One region of the Streptomyces sp. NPDC096132 genome, then DNA from elsewhere that is predicted to be linked to it. Evidence: riboswitches for the same ligand, from Rfam matches in the RefSeq annotation. Region 1 holds a riboswitch; each other region holds the start of a gene.
What was found. Region 1 has a riboswitch for thiamine pyrophosphate ahead of thiC (phosphomethylpyrimidine synthase ThiC). Riboswitches for the same ligand answer to the same signal wherever they lie in the genome.
Positions count from the first base shown of each region.

Region 2: it holds a riboswitch for thiamine pyrophosphate, as region 1 does, so the genes downstream of both, ACIRF9_RS34430 (thiamine ABC transporter substrate binding subunit) here and thiC (phosphomethylpyrimidine synthase ThiC) in region 1, are expected to answer to the same signal.
Region 3: it holds a riboswitch for thiamine pyrophosphate, as region 1 does, so the genes downstream of both, thiO (glycine oxidase ThiO) here and thiC (phosphomethylpyrimidine synthase ThiC) in region 1, are expected to answer to the same signal.
Region 4: it holds a riboswitch for thiamine pyrophosphate, as region 1 does, so the genes downstream of both, ACIRF9_RS07595 (hypothetical protein) here and thiC (phosphomethylpyrimidine synthase ThiC) in region 1, are expected to answer to the same signal.

Region 1 is NZ_JBIWGA010000014.1:257,002-260,839, forward strand. It holds gene ACIRF9_RS31075 (DUF4241 domain-containing protein) at 1-36, opposite strand, end outside; gene thiC (phosphomethylpyrimidine synthase ThiC) at 176-1,978, opposite strand; TPP riboswitch at 1,971-2,159, opposite strand; gene ACIRF9_RS31085 (YibE/F family protein) at 2,465-3,838, shown strand, end outside.
Region 2 is NZ_JBIWGA010000017.1:171,643-175,480, forward strand. It holds gene ACIRF9_RS34425 (ABC transporter permease) at 1-849, opposite strand, end outside; gene ACIRF9_RS34430 (thiamine ABC transporter substrate binding subunit) at 825-1,943, opposite strand; TPP riboswitch at 2,014-2,121, opposite strand; gene rlmN (23S rRNA (adenine(2503)-C(2))-methyltransferase RlmN) at 2,145-3,251, opposite strand; gene ACIRF9_RS34440 (SRPBCC family protein) at 3,349-3,798, opposite strand.
Region 3 is NZ_JBIWGA010000002.1:442,377-446,214, reverse strand. It holds gene ACIRF9_RS06395 (thiazole synthase) at 1-126, opposite strand, end outside; gene thiS (sulfur carrier protein ThiS) at 132-332, opposite strand; gene thiO (glycine oxidase ThiO) at 329-1,495, opposite strand; TPP riboswitch at 1,493-1,605, opposite strand; gene ACIRF9_RS06380 (hypothetical protein) at 1,661-2,041, shown strand; gene ACIRF9_RS06375 (NAD(P)/FAD-dependent oxidoreductase) at 2,074-3,321, shown strand; gene ACIRF9_RS06370 (Rv2175c family DNA-binding protein) at 3,439-3,804, shown strand; gene thiE (thiamine phosphate synthase) at 3,837-3,838, shown strand, end outside.
Region 4 is NZ_JBIWGA010000002.1:708,830-712,667, forward strand. It holds gene ACIRF9_RS07585 (glycosyltransferase family 4 protein) at 1-303, opposite strand, end outside; gene ACIRF9_RS07590 (TetR family transcriptional regulator) at 514-1,176, shown strand; gene ACIRF9_RS07595 (hypothetical protein) at 1,177-1,767, opposite strand; TPP riboswitch at 1,800-1,975, opposite strand; gene ACIRF9_RS07600 (ferredoxin) at 2,064-2,297, opposite strand; gene ACIRF9_RS07605 (aldehyde dehydrogenase) at 2,305-3,762, opposite strand.

The sequences.
Region 1 (3,838 bases):
GAAGGACACCTTCACCGTCTGCTCAGCATCCCGCATCACGCCTCCCGAGCTGCACCGATCATGCTCCTGCTGTTTCGAGGAACCATAAGGGCGGCATACGACAACCGGCGCTGCCATGGAAAGCAGTGCGACAGGCGGTACCCGGATCAGTCGACCGCGGGCACCGCCCGGAGCCTCAGTCCGCGAGCGGCAGATACACCCTGTTCCCGCTCGCCGCGAACTCCTTCGACTTCTGGAGCATCCCCTCCGCGACCTCCTCGGGAGACGCCCCCTCGGCCGCCGCACCACCGAACCGCTCTGTGATGCTTTGGCTGATCTTCATCGAGCAGAACTTCGGCCCGCACATCGAGCAGAAGTGAGCGGTCTTCGCGGGCTCGGCCGGCAGGGTCTCGTCATGGAACTCCCGTGCCGTGTCCGGGTCGAGGGCGAGGTTGAACTGGTCCTCCCAGCGGAACTCGAAGCGGGCGTCGGACAGCGCGTCGTCCCATTCCTGTGCACCGGGGTGCCCCTTGGCGAGGTCGGCTGCGTGGGCGGCGATCTTGTAGGTGATGACGCCGGTCTTGACGTCGTCACGGTTGGGCAGGCCCAGGTGTTCCTTGGGCGTGACGTAGCAGAGCATGGCCGTGCCCCACCATGCGATCATCGCGGCACCGATGCCGGAGGTGATGTGGTCGTACGCCGGCGCGACGTCCGTCGTCAGCGGGCCGAGCGTATAGAACGGAGCTTCATCGCAGATCTCCTGCTGAAGGTCGATGTTCTCCTTGATCTTGTGCATCGGGACATGGCCCGGGCCCTCGATCATGGTCTGTACGTTGAAACGCTTGGCGATCGTGTTGAGTTCCCCGAGCGTGCGCAACTCCGCGAACTGCGCCTCGTCGTTGGCGTCCGCGATCGAGCCGGGCCGCAGGCCGTCGCCCAGCGAGTAGGTGACGTCGTAGGCGGCGAGGATCTCGCAGAGTTCCTCGAAGTTCTCGTACAGGAACGACTCCTTGTGGTGCGCCAGGCACCAGGCCGCCATGATCGAGCCGCCGCGCGAGACGATGCCGGTCTTGCGGCCCGCGGTGAGCGGGACATACGGGAGGCGCACGCCCGCGTGGACCGTCATGTAGTCCACGCCCTGCTCGGCCTGCTCGATGACGGTGTCCTTGTAGATCTCCCAGGTCAGTTCCTCGGCCTTGCCGTCGACCTTCTCCAGGGCCTGGTACAGCGGCACCGTGCCGATGGGGACGGGGGAGTTGCGCAGCACCCACTCACGGGTGGTGTGGATGTTGCGGCCGGTGGAGAGGTCCATGACCGTGTCGGCGCCCCAGCGGGTCGCCCAGGTCATCTTCTCGACCTCCTCCTCGATGGAGGACGTGACCGCCGAGTTGCCGATGTTGGCGTTGACCTTCACCAGGAACCTCTTGCCGATGATCATCGGCTCGATCTCCGGGTGGTTGACGTTGGCCGGCAACACCGCGCGGCCCGCCGCGATCTCCTCGCGGACCACCTCGGGGGAAACGTTCTCCCTGAGGGCCACGAACTCCATCTCGGGCGTGATCTCTCCCCGGCGCGCATACGCGAGCTGGGTGACCGCCCCGCCGTCCCGGCCGCGGCGCGGCAGACGCGGCCGCCCCGGGAACACCGCGTCGAGATTGCGCAGTCCGCCCCTCGGCGAGGTGTGCTTGATGCCGTCGTCCTCGGGACGGACGGGACGGCCCGCGTACTCCTCGGTGTCACCGCGAGCGATGATCCAGTTCTCACGCAACGGTGCCAGGCCCCTGCGTACGTCCGTGTCGACGAGCGGATCGGTGTACGGGCCGGAGGTGTCGTACAGCGTGACCGACTGCCCGTTGGTGAGGTGCACCTGGCGGACCGGCACGCGCAGGTCGGGGCGAGTGCCCTCGACGTACCCCTTGTGCCAGCCGATGGACTTCCCGACCTCCTGGGACTTTTCGTCCTGAATGGAGGCAGGCGTGCGTGCGTCCTTGTTGGTCATGAGACCTACTCCCTACGCCGGCATTACCCGGTAACAGGTTCGGCGGTCGACGCAGCGGCTACCGTCTGCCGACGTTTCATGTGAAACATCACTCGGCTCAGTGACGTTCCACGTGAAACATCGCGAAGACGGAGGTCAGCGCCCTCTCAGCCCGGTGCTCCGAGCTCCCGCGTGTGCAAAGGTGGCACCACGCTAGCGTCATTTGTGGCGCGGTGAACAGTGGGCCTCTGCCGTTCTTGCGATGATCGGGCGGTGACCACGACACACCAGCCCCCGTATCCTCCACCCGAGCCGCCTCGCAGGCCCGGAGCCAGTGGCGGCCCCGGAAACGGTCCGGGAAACGGTCCTGGCGGCGGCCTCGGACACGGTCCTCTGGGTGCTCCTGCGAGCGCTCCTCGAAGCGGTCCCGCTCAGGGCCACGGCGACGACCGCGACTTCGGCGCCAGTCAGGTCCGTGAGCCTGGTCCCGGATACGGCCCCGGCCCGATGGGCCCGGGACCGGGCAGGGGTCACACGCCTCCCCCGCGTGAGGGATACGGCGGAGGTCACTGGCACCGCGACGGTTCCGGATACGTCGGGGATCACGGGCATGACTTCGACGAGGGATACGCCGGGGCCCACGAGCAGCGCAACGGTGCGGCTTACGGCCAGGGCCCCTCTCAGGGAGCCGGGCCGGGTGACGGCGGAGGCCACGGGCACGGGCACGGCCCCGGTGACGCTCACCGCGGCGGGCACGGGCACGGACCCGGTGACGCTCACCGCGGCGGGCACGGGCACGGACCCCATGACGTCCCCGGGGGCGGGCAGGGCGCCGGTTCGGGTGGCGGGCACGGGCATACGCATGGGCACAGCCACAGTCACGGCCCGGCCGCCCCTGTCTCCAAGCATCTGCGCAAGGTCATCGCGGCCATCCTCATCCCGTTCGCCGCGGCGGTCCTGGTCGGGCTCGTGGTGCTGTGGCCGGGCGGTGCCCCGGCGCACGAGCGCACCGGGGTCGGCTTCGACCGGCAGACCCAACAGGCCACGGTCACCAAGGTGGTGAGCGTGAGCTGCCAGTCGGTGAACGCCTCCGGTGGCACCTCGACCGGCGGCACCTCCACGGCCGAGGGCTCCTCCGCCGAACAGCAGGGGAACGGCACCTGCAAGAAGGCCACGATCCGCGTGGACACCGGCGACGACAAGGGCCGTACGTTCACCGAGATCGTCCAGCCGGACCAGTCACGGCAGTTGCACGAGGGCGAGAAGGTCGTGGTCGCCTACGAGCCCTCGGCGCCGAAGGACCTGCAGTACTCGGTCACCGATGTGAACCGCCGGGTCCCGATGGCCGTGTTGGCGCTCATCTTCGCGGTCGCCGTCGTGATCGTCGGACGGCTGCGGGGCGTCATGGCGCTGGTGGCCCTCGCCGCCAGCTTCCTGATCCTGAACTTCTTCATCCTGCCCGCGATCCTGCAGGGCTCGAACCCGCTGCTCGTGGCCGTGGTGGGGTCGAGCGCCATCATGCTGATCGCCCTCTATCTATGCCATGGCCTCTCGGCCCGTACATCTGTCGCCGTACTCGGCACCCTCATCTCGTTGCTGCTGATCGGTTTCCTCGGCTCCTGGTTCATCGACTGGGCCGCGCTCACCGGCAACACGGACGACAACACCGGCCTGATCCACGGCCTGTACCCGTCGATCGACATGAGCGGTCTGCTGCTCGCCGGCATCATCATCGGCTCGCTCGGTGTCCTCGACGACGTGACGGTCACCCAGACCTCCGCGGTCTGGGAGCTGCACGAGGCCAACCCGGCGATGGGCTGGCGCGGGCTGTACCGGGCCGGCATCCGTATCGGCCGCGACCACATCGCGTCCGTCGTGAAC
Region 2 (3,838 bases), on a different contig from region 1:
CACCAGCCGCAGCGCGGTCTCCCGCCGCCGTACGGTCCAGGCGTGTACGACGAGGATCGCGCCCACCGCCACGAACTGGACGATCGTCAGGACGGCCGCCGTGGACAGGTCGAAGATCTCGGAGGTCTGCCGGTAGATCTCCACTTCGAGGGTGGAGAAGGTCGGTCCGCCGAGGATCTGGACCACACCGAAGGAGGTGAAGGTGAAGAGGAAGACCATCAGCGCGGCCGCGGCCACGGCGGGCCCGAGGGCGGGCAGGGTGACCGTGCGCCAGGCCCGCAGGCGGGACGCGCCCAGCATCCGCGCGGCCTCCTCCTGCCGTGGGTCGAGCTGGCCCCACAGCCCGCCCACCGTCCGTACGACGACCGCGTAGTTGAAGAAGACATGCGCCAGCAGGATCGCCCACACGGTCGTGTCCAGCCGTACGCCCCACAGGTCGTCCAGGAGTCCGCCGCGCCCGACGAGCGCCAGGAACGCCGTACCGACGACGACCGTCGGCAGCACGAACGGCACGGTGACCACGGCCCGCAGCACCTGCTTGCCGGGGAACTCGAGGCGCGCGAAGACGTACGCCCCGGGCAGCGCCACCAGCAGGGTGAGCGCGGTGGAGGCGAGCGCCTGCCAGGTGGTGAACCACAGCACGTGCCGGATGTCGGACTGGGCCAGCACCTCCCCCAGCCGCCCGAACCGCCACGCCCCGTCGACCTTCAGTCCGCGCGCGACGATCGCGGCGACGGGGTAGGCGAAGAAGATCCCGAAGAACGCGACGGGCAGGACCATGAGCCCGAGCCGCGCCGCGCTTGGGGACCGCCGCTTCGCGGGGGTTACTTCAGTACGAGCGAGGTCCACGACTTGACCCACTGGTCACGGTGGTCGGCGATCTTCGCCGGGTCCATGGTCTCGGGGTCCTTGGCGGCGGGCCCGTACTGCGTGAACTCGGCGGGCACGCTCGCGCCCTTCAGCACCGGGTAGACGAACATGTTGAGCGGCATGTCCTCCTGGAACTCCTTGGTGATCAGGAAGTCGATCAGCGCCTTGCCGCCGGCGCTGTTGCGCGCGTTGCTCAGCAGCCCGGCGAACTCGATCTGCCGGAAGCAGGTGCCGGTCGCGACCCCGGTCGGGGCGGTGCTCGGCTTGGGGTCGCCGTAGATCACCTCGGCGGGCGGCGAGGAGGCGTACGACACGACGAGCGGCCGGTCGGCCCCCGCCTTCTTGCCGCCGGCGGATCCGCTGAACTCCTCGTTGTAGGCCTGCTCCCAGCCGTCGACCACCTTCACACCGTTGGCCTTCAGCTGCTTCCAGTAGCCCTCCCAGCCTCCCCCACTCTCGGCTTCGCTCGAGCGGGAGGTGCCCCCATCCCCGTACTGCGCGGCGGTACCGAGCAGAAAGCCGAGGCCGGGCGAGGACGTGGAGGCGTTCTCGGTGACGAGGAGGTTCTTGTACGCGGGCTTGACCAGATCGTCGTACGACGTGGGCGGGGCCAGCTTGTGGTCGGCGAAGTACTTCTTGTCGTAGTTGACGCAGATGTCGCCGTAGTCGATCGGTGTGACCCGGTGCTTGCCGGAGTCGAGCTGGTACTCGCTGCCGACCTGGTCCAGCCCCTTCGCCTCGTACGACTGGAACAGGCCGTTGTCGAGGGCGCGCGACAGCAGGGTGTTGTCGACGCCGAAGAAGACATCGCCCTGCGGGTTGTCCTTGGTGAGGACGGCCTTGTTGACGGCCTGCCCGGCGTCGCCGTCCGTGAGGACCTTGACCTTGTACCCGGACTCCTTCTCGAAGTCGGCGAGCACGCTCTTGGAGACGGCCCACGAGTCGTGGCTGACGAGGGTGACGGTCTTGGAGCCGGATCCCTCTCCCCCGGCGTCCGCGTCGCCGGAACCGCACGCGGACAGCGTGACGAGGCCGAGCCCTATGGCCGCGGCCACGATCGTCTTGGTGTGCACTGGATGTCCTCCTGGGGTTGGCCAGGAAGAGACGCGGCCCCGCCCGGACGACCCGGGCGGGGCACAACAGCTTGAGCGGTGACCGAACTTCCTACCCAGAATGACCTGGGCGAGGTTCAGAGGGTCTGCGGCCTGGTTGCCGCACTCTCAGCGCTGTGGCGCTCCCCTGTCGGAATATGAAGATGTGATGGCCTGGCCAGATTACCTCTCGGTGGCCGCGAGCTGACCACAGGCACCGTCGATCTCCTGACCACGGGTGTCCCGGACGGTGACAGGCACCCCGTGCGCCGCGATGGCCTCGACGAACGCCTTCTCGTCCTCGGGCCGGGAGGCGGTCCACTTGGAGCCGGGAGTCGGGTTCAGCGGGATGAGGTTGACATGCACGGGCTTGCCCCGCAGCAGCCGCCCGAGCCGGTCCCCACGCCATGCCTGGTCGTTGATGTCCCGGATGAGCGCGTACTCGATCGACAGGCGCCGTCCGGACTTCTCCACGTACTCGAACCCGGCGTCGAGGACCTCGCGCACCTTCCACCGCGTGTTCACGGGGACGAGGGTGTCGCGCAGCTCGTCGTCCGGCGCGTGCAGCGAGATGGCGAGCCGGCACTTGAAGCCCTCGTCGGCGAACCGGTGGATGGCCGGCACCAGCCCGACCGTCGACACGGTGATCCCCCGCTGCGAGAGCCCCAGCCCGTCCGGCGCGGGGTCGGTGAGCGCCCGGATCGCCCCGACCACGCGCTTGTAGTTGGCGAGCGGCTCCCCCATCCCCATGAAGACGATGTTGGAGAGCCGGGCGGGCCCCCCGGGCACGTCCCCGTCCCGCAGGGCCCGCATCCCGTCGACGATCTGGTGCACGATCTCGGCGGTGGACAGATTCCGGTCCAGCCCCGCCTGCCCGGTCGCGCAGAACGGGCAGTTCATCCCGCATCCCGCCTGCGAGCTGATGCACATCGTCACCCGGTCCGGGTACCGCATCAGCACCGACTCGACGAGCGTGCCGTCGAACAGCCGCCACAGCGTCTTACGGGTGGTGCCCTCGTCCGTCGACAGATGCCGTACGACGGTCATCAGCTCGGGAAGCAGCGCCTCCCGCAGCTTCTCCCGCGCCCCGGCGGGGATGTCGGTCCACTCCGCCGGGTCGTGCGCGTACCGCGCGAAGTAGTGCTGCGAAAGCTGCTTGGCACGGAACGGCTTCTCACCGATCTCCGCGACCGCTTCCTTCCGCTCGGCGGGCGAGAGATCGGCAAGGTGCCGCGGCGGCTTCTTGGCTCCGCGCGGCGCGACAAAGGTGAGTTCTCCGGGCTTAGGCATGGCCGTACCAGTGTCGCAGATCCAATCGGGTGACCCGATCGGAGCGACCCCGGCGGGTGCGCGGTCCACGCCGCCTCTCGCGCCGGCGGTACGCGGTCTACGCCATCCCGTGCTCCAGCCGGTTCTTCAGCAGTCGTTCGTTGAGCGGCAACTCCTTGCGGACCTGGTGGCGGACGACCAGGGGCAGCAGGACCTTGCCGATGCCCTTGCCCTCGAAGTCGAGTTCCATGGTCACGCGGGAGCGGCGGCCGTCGTCGAGCGGGTCGATCTCACCGTGGACGTGCCCGCGGATGGGGCCGTCGACGCCCTGCATGGCCCAGGCGTGCGGCGGGTCGTATTCGGTGTACTCCATGGTCATCGGGATGTCCCGGCGGCCGACGTGCCGGGTGACGCGTACCCGGGAGCCGACACCGACCGGCCCGGGGTCGAGCGGCTCGGCCGATACCGCGCTCGCCTGCCATTCGGGCAGGTGGGACGGGTCGATGAGGTACGCCCACACATCCTCGGGGCTGCGGTCGACGTCGATCGATTCGCGGAAGTCGGACATGACGCCCGCCCCCTTCCAGGGAAAGGACCTCCGGAGAAGG
Region 3 (3,838 bases), on a different contig from region 1:
CGTCAGCTCGGTCCCGGACGCCACCAGCGCCCGCTCCAGCACCTCCAGGCTGGGCGCACCCCCCGTACCCATGATCAGACGGGACGAGAAGGACGTACCCCCGAGGACGAAGGGATCGTCGGCCACGGCGCTCAGCCTCCCTGCACGGCGGTGAGGACTTCCACGCGGTCACCCTCGGAGAGGGCCGTGGCGGACCACTCCGCGCGCGGGACGACCGTCTCGTTCAGCGCGGCGGCCACCCCGGTGGGCGCCGGCGTCAGGGAGCGTACGACGCTGTCGAGGGCCGTACCGGGAGCGACCGCCCGCCGCTCCCCGTTCACCGAGATGTTCATGCGGGCTGCTCCAGGAGGGACGCGGCACCGAAGCGCCGGGGCGTGAAGGGACGGGCCTCGTCGGGAAGTTCACCGGTGGCCAGGGCGTGCGCCAGCGCGTCGCCGGTCACCGGTGTCAGCAGCACCCCGTTGCGGTAGTGCCCGGTGGCCAGCAGCAGCCCGTCCAGCTCCGTCGGCCCGAGCAGCGGCGCGTTGTCGGGGGAGCCCGGCCGCAGTCCCGCGTGCGTCTCCGTCAACGGCAGTTCCGTGATCCCGGGCACCAGCTCGTGGGCGTCGCGCAGCAGCTCGTACACGCCCCCCGCCGTCACCGTCGTGTCCCAGCCCAGCTCCTCGCTCGTCGCGCCCACGACCAGCTCGCCGTTCTCCCGCGGCACCAGGTACACCTGGCTGCCGCGCACGACGGCCCGCACGGTACGGCTCAGGAACGGCCCGTACCCGGGCGGCACCGTCAGCCGCAGCACCTGCCCCTTCACCGGCCGCACCGGGGGCAGCACGTCCTCCGGGACGCCCGCCAGCCGCCCGCTGAGGCTCCCCGCCGCGAGCACCACCTGCCCCGCCCCCAGGGCCGTACCGTCACCCGTCACGACCCCCGCGGCCCGCCGGCCCACGACGGACAGCCGCTCGGCCCAGGCGCGGTGGAAGACCACACCCGCCCGCTCGCAGGCGGCGACGAGCGCGTCGGCCAGCCGCCGGGGGTCGACCTGGTGATCGCCGTCCACCCGCAGCCCGCCCCGTACGCCGGGCGCGAGCATCGGCTCCAGGCGCCGGCACTCCCGTCCGGTGAGCCACTCCGACTCCAGCCCCGACCGCGCCTGCAGCGCGTGCAGGTCCCGCAGATGGGCGCGGTCGTCGGCGTCCAGCGCGACCGCGAGCGTGCCGCACCGGCGATAGCCGAGGTCCAGCCCGGTGACCTCCGTCAGCTCGGCCGCGAAGTCCGGATAACGGCGGGCGGAGGCGAGGTTCAGGCCGAGCAGGGTCTGTTCGCCGTGGTGCAGTTCGGTGACGGCGGCCAGCATCCCGGCCGCCACGCGCGCGGCCCCGCCGCCCGGCTCGGGGTCCACCACCGCCGTGGCGAACCCGCGCTGTGCGGCCCGCCACGCCGTGACGAGCCCGATGATCCCGCCCCCCACGACCAGGACGTCGGATGTACGTGTACGCGACATGGGCGTCCAGCCCCTCCCTTCGCCGGCATGACCCGGATCAGGTTCGTACGGTCGGAGGCCGGCCAGCCTCCCTCTCAGCCCGGTGCGTCCGGGCTCCCGCGAGTGCTCTACGTTGGCCACACCCTAGCCCGTGGTTCCGCGCCTCTGTAAAGGGAGCCTTTCGTCATGCCGCGCTCGCTCGACGGTCTCGTCCTCGCCCCCGTCGCCGACCAGGCCCCGGGTCAGGTCGGCACCCGCACCCGCTTCACCTACCACGAGCGGGACGGCGTGATCTGGGCGGACTACGCGGGCGGCGACGTCGTACGAGGACATCTCGTGGGTACCCGGGAGGGGGACCGGCTCGACTTCCGGTACGTCCAGCTCAAGCACGACGGCACGACGTCCTCGGGGCACTGTGTCTCGACCGTCGTCGAACTGTCTGGGGGTACCTCCCAGGCTTTCGGCTCTGGGGGAGGGCGGGTGCGGCTGGAGGAGACCTGGGCCTGGGAGTCGCAGGAGGGCAGCGGTACGAGCGTTGTGGAGCAGGTCACGGCGCACGACGGCTGACTGACAAATCGTCAGTTGTCTATGGTGATCAGGTGAGTGAGCAGAGGCGGGAACCAGACGGTCGGGCGGGGCGGCGCGTGGTCGTCGTCGGTGCGGGCATGGCCGGGGTGCAGACCGCGGTCGCCCTGCGCGAACAGGGCTTCGACGGCACCGTGACGCTGATCGGCGCCGAGCCCCACCAGCCCTACGACCGGCCCCCGCTCTCCAAGGCCGTCCTGCTCGGCAAGGCCGAGGGCTCCGCCTTCGACGTCGACTTCGAGAGCCTCGGCATCGAACTGCTGCTCGGCCGCGAGGTGCTGGGCCTGCGCCCCGCCGTCCACGAGGTGGACACCGAGGCCGGGCCCGTCCCGTACGACGTCCTCGTCCTCGCCACCGGCGCCGAACCGATCCGGCTGCCGGGCGCCGAGGGCGTGCCCGGCGTCCATCTGCTGCGCACGCTGGACGACGCCGAACGGCTGCGGCCCGTGCTCGCCCGGCAGCACGACATCGTGGTCGTCGGGGCCGGCTGGATCGGCGCCGAGTTCGCCACCGCCGCGCGCGAGGCCGGCTGCGCGGTGACCGTCGTGGAGGCCGCCGACCGGCCCCTCGCCGGCGCCCTGCCGGCCGAGGTCGCCGCCCCGATGGCCTCCTGGTACGCCGACAGCGGCACCGCTTTGCGCACCCACGCGCGCGTGGAGCGTGTCGAGTCCGGCGCGGTCGTCCTCGACGACGGCTCCCGGCTGCCCGCCGGCGCCGTCGTGGTCGGCATCGGCGCCCGCCCCGCCACCGCCTGGCTGGCCGGCTCCGGCGTCGAGCTGGGCGCGCACCGCGAGGTCGTGGCCGACAACCGGCTGCGCACCTCGGTGCCGGACGTGTACGCGGTCGGCGACTGCGCCTCCTTCCCCTCGGGCCGCTACGGCGAACGGCTCCTCGTCCACCACTGGGACAACGCCCTCCAGGGCCCGCGCACGGTCGCCGCGAACATCCTCGGCGCGGCCACGGACGAGCCCCCGGTGGTCTACGACCCGGTGCCGTACTTCTGGTCCGAGCAGTTCGGCCGCTTCGTCCAGTACGCGGGCCACCACGCGGTGGCCGACCGCATGGTGTGGCGCGGCGACCCGACGGGCCCGGCGTGGAGCGTCTGCTGGCTGCGGGAGGACCGTCTGGTGGCTCTACTGGCGGTAGGGCGCCCACGCGATCTCGCCCAGGGCAGGAAGCTGATCGAGACAGCACGCCGCATGGACCCGGAGGCTCTGTCGGACCCGGCCCGCCCCATGAAGAACGCGACCGCGGTTCCCTAGGGGCGCGGGGCTGTGACATGAGCGGCTCCGCCGCGTGGGCGCGACCAGCCCCCACGGCGCCGCACCCGAAGAACGACCCATCGCGGCCCGCCCGGACATGCGCCTACCCTTGACCCCGTGACCGAGATTGACGCAAAGACCGATGCTCTCGTCCCCGCCTGGCTCACCGTGCCCGACATCGCGGAGATGCTCGATGTCGACGTGATCCGCGTCCGGCAGCTGATCAAGGAGGGTCAGCTCATCGCCGTACGCCGGGGTGAGAACCGCGCGCTGCACGTCCCCGCCGCCTTCATCGACGGGGACAAGGTCGTCAAGGGCCTCACCGGCACCCTGACGCTCCTGCGGGACGACGGCTTCACCGACGAAGAGATGCTGGAGTGGCTCTTCACGCCCGACGAGAGCCTGCCCGGCACCCCCGCACAGGCCCTCAGCGAGAATCGCGGTACGGAGGTGAAGCGCCGCGCCCAGGCGCTCGCCGTCTGAGGCAACCAGTACCGACACAACGGGGGACACCGAT
Region 4 (3,838 bases), on a different contig from region 1:
CCGGTACTCGTCGCGTCCGGGCGTGCGGAAGGGGTCGGGCTGGCGGTAGAGGTCGAGGCTGGGCAGTTCGGTGAGGGAGAGCCGGTCGTCGTGGCCCTCGTCGAGCACCGGATACGGCTGGGACCCGATCACCTCGACGCGGTGGCCGAGGCGGGCCAGCTCCCGTGAGAGATGCCGTACGTAGACGCCTTGGCCCCCGCAGAACGGGTTCCCCTTATAGGTGAGGAGCGCGATGTTGAGCGGTCGTTCGCCGTCGGCCGCGAGGTCGTGCCGGGACCCCGCCTGACTGGCCTCAGCGGTCACTCCGGGCCCCCTTCTGCCTGCGATGTCCCGCGAGACTACGACGGGACGCTAATCTAGAACAAGTTTCAGACTTGATCGTTCGGGAGGCTCTGAATCTACCGGCAGGTAAGAGTGCTGGGAGCAGTGGATCAGGTGATTCACGCCACGACCGGCACCCCCTGTCATGCTGTGCGATCACCGACCCTCACCGACTGTCACGGAACGGGACCCATGCCTGCGGAAGACTCCACCCAGCGCCCCTCCCCCAGTCTCGGCTCCGCTCGACCGGGGGGACCCCCACCCTCCCCCCTCACGGAGCGGCAGGAGGCCCGCCGCCGGCGCATCCTGCACACGAGCGCGCAGCTGGCCAGCCGGGGCGGTTTCGACGCGGTGCAGATGCGGGAGGTCGCGGAGTCCTCGCAGGTCGCCCTCGGCACGCTCTACCGCTACTTCCCCTCCAAGGTGCACCTGCTGGTGGCCACCATGCAGGACCAGTTGGAGCAGATGCACGGCACGCTGCGGAAGAAGCCCCCGTCCGGCGACCGCCCTGCCGAGCGCGTCGCGGAGACCCTGATGCGCGCCTTCCGCGCCCTGCAGCGCGAGCCGCACCTGGCCGACGCCATGGTCCGCGCCCTGACCTTCGCCGACCGCAGCGTCTCCCCCGAGGTCGACCAGGTCTCCCGTCAGACGACGGCGATCATCCTGGACGCGATGGGCCTGACCGACCCCACCCCCGAACAGCTCTCGGCGGTCCGCGTCATCGAGCACACCTGGCACTCGGCCCTGATCACCTGGCTCTCCGGCCGCGCGTCCATCGCCCAGGTACGCATAGACATCGAAACGGTGTGCCGCCTGATCGACGTGACGGACCCGGAGCAGCGGTCGTCGGGCTGATCACCGCAGGTCGCGCAGGCGGAGGCGGACCGGTCCGTCCGGCTCCTCGCACCCCGGCCCGTGCAGGTCCAGCGAGCCCAGGTCGGCGGTGATCACCGCGCCGGGCGCGAGCAACGCCCCGTCGAGCGCGAACTCCATCCGCGTTCCCGCCCCGGCCGGCGGTACGAACTCCTCCGGCTCCCCGAGCGGCAGGTCACCCGCCAGCTCCTGACGCAGGCCGCGACCGTCCCGCCAGACCTCGACCACGGTACGCGCGCTCACGGCGGACACGGCCCAGCCGCACCAACGGCCGGAGCCGATCAACGAACCGAAGCCGATGATCGGCACTCCGTCCTCACCCAGGGCGTCGGACGCCGTGTCGGAGACGGAGAAGGCGAGGTCTCCGAGGATCTCCGCCTCGACGCACAGGGCGTGCACGGGGGCGACCCGCGTGGCCGGGTGCAGGGACCAGCCCACGACCGCGGCGAACGCGCGCGTCGGCAGCTCCGGGCTGTCGAGGCCGACGCCGAAGTACATGCCCGGCAGGCGGCGCACGGCTTCGCCACCCTCGATGATCCGGATGTCGGCCGCGTCGTACCGGTGGTCGGTCATGGCCGCACGCTACGGCAGCGCACGACATGCGAAAACCTACGAGACGGGTTCCCTTCGCCGGTATTACCCGGATCAGGTGATGGGGGTCGCCTTCCAGCCCTACTGCTGCTTTCCGGCCTCTCAGCCCGACCGTCGACGTCGGCCTCAGCGGATGCCTTCGCGTCTCGCCAAAGTCGGCTACTCCGGTCGAACTCCCTCACTCGCCTCGTAGGCCAATACCAGGATAAGCCGGACAGAAGCGGATGGAACCCCCCTGAGGGAAGATTTTTTCCTTCTCTCAGGGGGTCCAGGGGATCTCAGTCCTCCGGCGGGAACACCGCCTCCCCGCTGCCCACCAGCGTGACCGTGATCGCCTCCACGGGGCAGCTCTCCGCCGCCGCCAGGACCCGCTCGTTCGCGTCCGTGTCCGGGTCGGCCGGGTGGGACTGACGGGCGGAGTCGAGGCGGAAGCCGTCCGGGGCGTGGTGGACGCACTGGGCGGAACCGATGCAGAGGGAGCGGTCGACCTCGACGTGCCAGCGATCCCCCATGGCGGCCTCAGCCCTCCCAGCCGGCCGGCAGATGGATCATCTTGTGCTCCAGGTACTCCCCGAACCCCTCCGGTCCGAACTCCCGCCCGAGCCCAGAGTTCTTGTAGCCGCCGAACGGGCCGAGCATGTCCAGGCTGAAGGTGTTGACGGAGTACGTCCCCGTACGGACCTGCCGGGCGATCTCGACGCCGTGCGCCACGTCCGCCGTCCACACGCTGCCGCTCAGCCCGTAGTCGGAGTCGTTCGCGATCTTCAGCGCCTCGGACTCGTCGCCGTAGGGGAGGAGACAGATCACCGGGCCGAAGATCTCCTCGCGGGCGATCCGCATGGAGTTGTCGACGTCGCCGAAGAGCGTCGGCTCGACGTACCAGCCGCGGTCCAGGCCCGCCGGACGGCCCCCGCCGGTGAGGACCTTCGCGCCCTCCTTCTGCCCGATCCGGATGTAGTCGAGGTTGCGGCGCTGCTGCCGCTCGGCCACCAGCGGGCCCACCTGGGTGGCCGGGTCCAGCGGGTCGCCGACGACGAGGGCGCTCGCCGCGGCGGCGAAGGCGTCGGCGAACTCGTCGTAGCGCGAACGCGGCAGGAGGATGCGGGTCTGGGCCACACAGGCCTGTCCGTTGTTCATCCAGGCGGCGGAGACGATCCCGGGGACGGCGGTGGCGAGGTCCGCGTCCGGCAGGACGACGGCGGCCGACTTGCCGCCCAGTTCCAGGGTCACGCGCGTGAGGTTGCGTGAGGCCACTTCCATGACCCGCCTGCCGGCCGCGACCGACCCCGTGAAGGACACCTTGTCGACACCGGGGTGCCCGACCAGGTACTCGCTCACCTCGCGGTCCGCCGGGAGGACGGACAGCACCCCCTCGGGCAGCCCGGCCTCCCGCGCGATGTCGGCCAGGATGTACGCGTCCAGCGGCGACTCCGGCGACGGCTTGAGGATCACCGAGCAGCCGGTGAGCAGCGCGGGCGCGAGCTTGGCGGCGGCGACGAACTGGGGGACGTTCCAGGGGACGACGGCCGCGACCACGCCGACCGGCTCACGCCGGACGAGGATCTTCCCGAGCACACCGTCGCGCCGCTCCTCGTACGTGAAGTTCCGCGCGACCGTGATCGCCGCGTCCCACACCATCATCGCGCCGAGGGCCTGCGCGAGGACGCTCCAGGAGTACGGGGAGCCGTTCTCGGAGGAGATCACGCGGGCGATCTCCTCGTGGCGCAGGGCGATCCCGTCCTTGATGCGGGTGACGACCGCGAGCCGTTCGTCCAGGGACAGCCGCGGCCAGGGCCCCTCGTCGAAGGCCCGCCGGGCGACGGCCACCGCGCGATCGACATCGGCCGTCGAGGCATGGGGCACCCGCCCGATGACCTCCTCGGTGTGCGGCGAGATCACCTCGATGACGGCATCGCCCAGGGGGTCCGTCAACTCTCCGCCGATGAACAGCTTTCCGTGTTCCACGAACTCGGCCATGGCCACTGCCTTCGTCTGCATCGTTTCTGACGGTGTTTCAGGAACTGATACCAGTTCTAGTTAAACTAGGCCAGAG